Regions from separate parts of the Bradyrhizobium commune genome, predicted to be linked through region 2. Evidence: predicted binding sites of a transcription regulator. Region 2 holds the regulator's gene; the other holds the start of a gene.
What was found. Region 2 encodes LexA, which represses DNA repair genes until DNA is damaged. Its sites were predicted from a motif close to TGTTCNNNNTGTGTTCNG; they were not measured.
Positions count from the first base shown of each region.

Region 1: a site for LexA is predicted at 1,545-1,562, ahead of recA (recombinase RecA). Genes of this name have one in related genera too.

Region 1 covers NZ_CP061379.1:2,731,354-2,734,765, forward strand. Annotated here, with positions in the region: tRNA gene IC761_RS12830 (tRNA-Val) at 152-227, opposite strand; gene IC761_RS12835 (hypothetical protein) at 488-1,216, shown strand; gene recA (recombinase RecA) at 1,655-2,743, shown strand; gene IC761_RS12845 (hypothetical protein) at 2,945-3,412, shown strand, end outside.
Region 2 covers NZ_CP061379.1:3,604,600-3,608,011, reverse strand. Annotated here, with positions in the region: gene IC761_RS16970 (molybdopterin molybdotransferase MoeA) at 31-1,242, shown strand; gene lexA (transcriptional repressor LexA) at 1,419-2,120, shown strand; gene IC761_RS16960 (hypothetical protein) at 2,296-2,502, shown strand; gene IC761_RS16955 (hypothetical protein) at 2,698-3,132, shown strand; gene IC761_RS16950 (ComEC/Rec2 family competence protein) at 3,140-3,412, opposite strand, start outside.

The DNA of each region.
Region 1 (3,412 bases), 870 kb from region 2:
GGGTGCAATCCTCATTAGGATTGACCCCGGGACTCTAGAAAACGCGCTCTGCAAAGCGCATATTCTAGTTTGGTCGCTGGCCCGGGGTGCAATCTCGGGTGGGTGACTAGGGATCGCTGAGGCTGCAACCGCAGCGCTCCCGCTTATTCGGTGGTTCAGGGAGCCGGATTCGGATCGACATTTCCCAGCTTGTAGGGGCGGGTGTCCTACCGTTAGACGATCCCTGAGAAGCTAGAGCCGATTGCAGGGCCGTTGCGTTCCTCCCCCGAGGTTTGGCGCAGCGGCCCTTCCTTTTTCCTCGCCCTTCGTCGCTCGGCTAGCGCGGCGAAAGGCTCAAACCCTTCTGGTCATGTCAGCCTCGTTTGCTGACGGCCATAAAGCATTTATCCAGATTGCGCGCAACAGCGAGATTGAGTTAGTGGATAAATTTATTCCTTGATGTATCCCGCCGCCTCCGCTATATGGAACCGAACCATTGGAGGGCCGTATGGCTAAAATACGTAGTCCGAACTACCCGAGCATGTCCCTTGGCCCGGCGTTGGAGGCGGTGCGCCCGGCTTATGAAAAAGAGCACCGAAACAAGATGGCGCGCTCTGTGCTCGCCAAGCATATGGGCTATTCAAGCCTCAACGGTCGCGCCCTTGGTAAGATCGGCGCGGTGCGTGCATATGGTCTTATCGAAGGCTCAGGGGAAGAATTGCGGATCAGTGATGATACAGTAAAGGCCTTGATGGCTCCCGCAGGCTCCAGCGAACGAACGGAGGCGCTAGGGCGCCTCGCCAATCGGCCTCAGTTGTTTCAGGAACTGACGAAAGAATTCCCCAACACGTTGCCCAGCCTCGATAACCTGAAATACGCCCTTATCAAACGCAACTTCATTCCGGACGCCGCAGAGAAGGCGGCAAAATCCTATCTCGCTACTATGAACCTTGTAGGCGGAATCCAAGACGAGTATAATCCTCCCGATGACGAGGAGGAAAACTCCGATATGAATGAAGCTCAACTGGCGGCTGACGCGAAGCGCCTGCTCGACACACCTGTGCACCTGATCAAGAAACCAGTGCAGGAGGTTTTTAATCTGCCGGAAGGGACGGTTACGATCACGTTTCCGCAGCGGCTCTCAGTCGAATCCTATCAGGACATGGAGGATCAGCTGGAGTTGCTGCTCCGTCGCGTCAAACGGCAGATCGCCAAAGACGACGAGGCCGCCAACTAAGGCGGCCTCTCTAGTTAATGACGGTGGACAAGTCAGTCGGTTGCCATCCCTTCTGTGCCTTTAGCGTTTGAGCGATAAACAGTCGCTATCCAACAATCGGTCCCGCCAGTACATCACCAGCGCTCGCTTAGCCGCCGCACTTAAGCCGGGGGATCGCACGAGCGATCACTTACGGTTTTGTTCCCGGCACAGCCAAAAGTTTGGTCATAGAAACCTCCTTTATTGGCTGAGTTCCAATTCGGTTCCGGCCGTTAAGTTCAAATCAGTCCACCGTGATTTTCAAACTAGGCCACTGAGGTCGGAAACAGGCCAGCACCAAAATCCGCAAAAGAACATATTGCGAACCTAGAACAAATAGTGTACATTGCTTTTATCGACGAGCCGCCCCGCCAATCGTTTGTCCCTCGCGCGAATCCTCGCCATAAGGAGCACGACCCAATGTCCACCACTGCCCTGCGTATCGTCGAAGGATCTTCCATGGACAAGAGTAAAGCTCTCGCCGCCGCGCTCTCCCAGATCGAGCGGCAGTTCGGCAAGGGCTCGGTGATGAAGCTCGGCAAGAACGACCGCTCGATGGATGTCGAGGCGGTCTCCTCGGGCTCGCTTGGGCTTGATATCGCGCTCGGCATCGGCGGTCTGCCGAAGGGGCGTGTCGTCGAGATCTATGGGCCGGAATCCTCGGGCAAGACCACGCTGGCGCTGCACACGGTGGCGGAAGCCCAGAAGAAGGGTGGCATCTGCGCCTTCATCGACGCCGAGCACGCGCTCGACCCGGTCTATGCCCGCAAGCTCGGGGTCAACATCGACGAGCTCCTGATCTCCCAGCCCGACACCGGCGAGCAGGCGCTGGAAATCTGCGACACGCTGGTGCGCTCGGGTGCGGTCGACGTGCTGGTGGTCGATTCGGTTGCGGCGCTGGTGCCGAAGGCCGAGCTCGAGGGCGAGATGGGCGATGCGCTGCCGGGTCTCCAGGCCCGCTTGATGAGCCAGGCGCTGCGCAAGCTCACCGCCTCGATCAACAAGTCCAACACCATGGTGATCTTCATCAACCAGATCCGCATGAAGATCGGTGTGATGTACGGCTCGCCGGAAACCACGACCGGCGGCAACGCGCTGAAATTCTATGCCTCGGTCCGCCTCGACATCCGCCGCATCGGCGCGATCAAGGAGCGCGACGAAGTCGTCGGCAACACCACCCGCGTCAAGGTGGTCAAGAACAAGCTGGCGCCGCCGTTCAAGCAGGTCGAGTTCGACATCATGTACGGCGAGGGCGTCTCCAAGATGGGCGAGATCCTCGACCTCGGCGTCAAGGCCGGCCTCGTCGAGAAGTCCGGCGCCTGGTTCTCCTATGACAGCCAGCGCCTCGGTCAGGGCCGCGAGAACTCGAAAGCGTTTTTGAAGGCCAACCCCGACATCACGGCCAAGATCGAGACCGCGATCCGCCAGAACTCCGGCCTGATCGCCGAGCAGATTCTCGCCGGCAGCCCCGAGCGCGACGCCGACGGCGAGGAGCCCGGGGACGAGTAAGCCTTGAAGCGCGATGAGATTGGGATGAATCGTCATCGCGCTTCAGGTTGTTGTTTGAGCATGATCTTCTCGGAAAACCGCTTCGCACTTTTCCGGATCATGCTTTAACGCGAAAATCTTTCGCGAGGAGCGGGCGCTGAGGACGTTGAGTTGCCGACGTCGTCAGTGCCCGTTTCGTTTTGGGCGTGTTAGGCCGTGAGCATGACGCGACTTATTCTGACAACGGACTCGTCCACCGCCGGTGCTCTGCAACGCGCCGGGCTTGCCGATCTCGTCATCCCAATCGAGCGCCGGCTGGTCTGGGGGCCGTTGCCGCCCCCTGCGGAGCTCGACGCGTTCTTTGCGCCGCGCACGACGCAGCCACACGGGCATCATTGGCTGGACGATACGCCGTCCTGGCGTCTCGAAGAATCGGGCGCGAAAGACCGGGGATTGATCGAATTGTCCGCGGAATATGAGGCGGTCGAGTTGTGGATGGGGCCGGAGCGAAATGCGCAGTTGATTCTACTCTGGCTGCTCGACCATTGCGGCGGCGAGAGAGCGGCGGTCTCCAAACTGGTGATGCGTCAGTTGGCTATCGCCATCGGTGATGTCGATCCAGCACAACTCGCCGGGCTGGGCCCTCCTGCCATCACACTCGCGCAAGATCACCTTGAACTGGCCGGTGCC
Region 2 (3,412 bases):
AGTTTCTTCGATTTGTAGCGGGAGTTCACCGTGGCCCTCATGCCGGTTTCCGATGCGCTTGCTGCCGTGCTCGCGGGCGCGGAGCCATTGCCTGAGGAGACGATCGCGCTCGACGATGCCTTTCATCGCGTGCTTGCGCGCGATGTTGCTTCAAAGCGCACGCAGCCGCCGCAGGCGATGTCGGCGATGGACGGCTATGCCGTGCGTGCAAGCGATGCGGCAGCGATCGATTCGCAGCTCACCGTGATCGGAGAGGTCGCGGCTGGCCGGCCGTTCGCGGGAACCGTCCGCGCCGGCGAAGCGGTGCGGATCTTCACCGGCGGCGTCGTTCCCGATGGTACCGACGCTGTCGTGATCCAGGAGGACACCGTCACTGACGGCAAACGCATCACGGTCAAGGAGGCCGCCGTCACCGGGCGGCACATCCGCCCCGCCGGAATCGACTTTCGCGAGGGCGACGTGCTGTTGCGCAAGGGCGCCCGGTTGACCGAGCGCGATCTCGCGCTCGCCGCCGGCATGAATCATCCAAACCTCGCTGTCCGCCGCCAGCCGAAGGTCGCGATCCTCGCGACCGGCGACGAGCTGGTGCGGCCGGGCACCACGCCCGGCCCCGGCCAGATCGTCTATTCCAATGGCTACGCCCTGCACGCGCTCGCCCGCCGCGAGGGTGCCGACACCGTCGACCTCGGGGTCGCCGCCGACACCCTGGAGGCGACCACCGCCGGCATCCGCCGCGCGCGCGAGAGCGGCGCCGACATCCTGATCACCACGGGTGGCGCTTCCGTCGGCGACCACGATCTGGTCCAGCACGCGCTCAAGGCCGAGGGCGTCGCAATGGCGTTCTGGAAGATCGCGATGCGGCCGGGCAAGCCGATGATGCACGGCCGGCTCGGCGCGATGCGCGTGATCGGCCTGCCCGGCAATCCCGTGTCGTCCTACGTTTGCGGTTTCCTGTTCATGGTGCCGCTGATTCGCGCGCTGTCGGGCCGCTCCGTGATTCACCACCGCCGCGAGCACGCCGTGCTCGGCCGCGATGTCGGCGCCAATGACCAGCGCGAGGATTATCTCCGCGCGCGTCTGGTAGAGCGTGACGACGGCACGCTGATCGCCCTCCCCGTCGATCATCAGGATTCCTCGCTGCTGGCGAATCTCGCTGCGGCACAGGCACTTCTCGTGCGCGCGCCATTCGCGCCGAAAGCCGAGGCAGGCTCGCCTTGCGCGATACTGCGCCTGCCGCTCTGAAAGCCCGCGCCACACGCGATCCGCCAACTTTGCGGCGTTCACGCTAAATTAAGCAGTTGCGGAACACATATCGAACATATAGTGTCCGTTCATGATTTGTTTCGAGCATCTAGCGGCTTAATGCCGAACTGAACGTCTCGGAATCGAACGACATCAACCGGGGGATTTTGGTCGAGATGCTAACGCGCAAACAATACGAGCTTCTGCGGTTCATCAGCGAGCGGCTGAAGGAAAGCGGCGTGCCGCCCTCCTTCGACGAGATGAAGGACGCGCTCGACCTGCGCTCCAAATCGGGTATCCACCGCCTCATCACCGCGCTCGAGGAGCGCGGCTTCATCCGGCGCCTGCCCAACCGCGCCCGCGCCATCGAGGTGATCAAGCTGCCCGAGCTCCAGGCCGCCGCCGGTAGCCGCCGCGGCTTCACGCCGAGCGTGATCGAGGGCAACCTCGGCAAGGTGCGCACGACCTCCAGCCCGCCGGCAGACGACGGCGAGCGTCCCGTTGCGGTCCCCGTGATGGGCCGCATCGCGGCCGGCACGCCGATCGAGGCGTTGCAGACCCGCAGCCACACCATCAGCGTGCCGCCGGACATGCTCGGCTCGGGCGAGCATTACGCGCTCGAGGTGCGCGGCGATTCCATGGTCGAGGCCGGCATCCTCGACGGCGACATGGCGCTGATCCAGCGCAACGAGACTGCCGACACCGGTGACATCGTGGTGGCGCTGATCGACGACGAGGAAGCAACCCTGAAGCGCTTCCGCCGCCGTGGCGCTTCGATTGCGCTCGAGCCCGCCAACGCCGCCTATGAGGTCCGCATCCTGCCGCCCAACCGCGTGAAGATTCAGGGCAAGCTCATCGGGCTTTACCGCAAATACTGAGAATGCTGCGGTTGGCAACTGCGCATTAACGATTGGAGCGGACGATTGTCCGCTTCGGCTGGATAGTCTTTCTGGTTTTGCACAGATTATCCGGCCACCCCTTCAGCGCTACATCCCCGGCACACCGCACGAAGCACTCCTTGCTTCGCGGATTTGAAAGGCCGAGGAGACAACCATGCGCAAGATCGTTCTGAGCACAGTCACGATGGCGTTGATCGCAGCATCGGCGCCGCAAGTTTTCGCCGCCCAGTCGCAGCGCCATGCCCGCAAGGCACCGGAGACGACGACCAGCGAACAATTCCGCAATGCCCGCAATGCGGTCGAGCAACCGTCGCAGCCTGCCTGGCAATATTCGGGCTGGTCGGCGCCCGCTGGCCGCTAACTTACTCGCATCGCAGAATGCAGGTGAACAGGCTTTGTTCCTCGCGGATTCGAAAAAGATAATGTGATCGGAGCTTGCGGACCCGCAGCCGCAGATTCGCCCACAACCAAGCAGACGCTTGCAGGCTTCCACTCTGATAGGGGCCTGCGCCTCAGAAGAGGCGCGGGTGCTCTATCCTGATTGAGGAGCACCCCGATGTGTGACTACAGCCTGCACGCCGTCGCGACGCGGCCCGCCCAGATCGGCGAGACGATCGTCACGACAACCTTCCGCGGCACCTCGACGCGCGGCTTCGCTTCCGAAGCCGACATGTCCGTCGCGGTCTGCCTGCTGCCGGGAACGGAGCTCGCCTTCGCCGACAACGTCCGCTACGACAATCGCTGGATCTGGACGCGCACCATCAACTCCCGCGTCGGCAAGTTCGGCAGGATCGATCCGCACATTCCCGATCGCCATCACGATGCGATCGAATTCCCCGACGGCAAGTACGTGCTCGTGACACAGCTCGTCGAAGGTCAGCGCGCAACCGTGCTGCAATTGCCGGTGACCCAGCCGGTCGGCGAGCGTGAGCACGTGCCGCAGACCATCGCCGACAGGCAACCGATCATCACCCGCCTGCCGATCGGCTGAGAAGATTTCAGTCTTCGGCCTGCAGGTCGGACTCCGATGGCGTTGCGTCCTTGGAGCGCGGAGCCGCCGACCGTGGCATGAGGGTCAGTTCGGAATCCCCATCGCCGGCCGCCGCCGGCGACCAGGGACGGTCTGTGCCCCTCGCCTTCACAGCCTGAACCGCAAAGCCGTCGCCGCGCCGCGTCAGCGCCAATGCGCCTTGCCGTGCAAGATGCGGCCGGTCGACCACCATGGCTGCGCAATCCGGCGGCGCGGGCCGGGTAGTCACCACCAGCGCGGC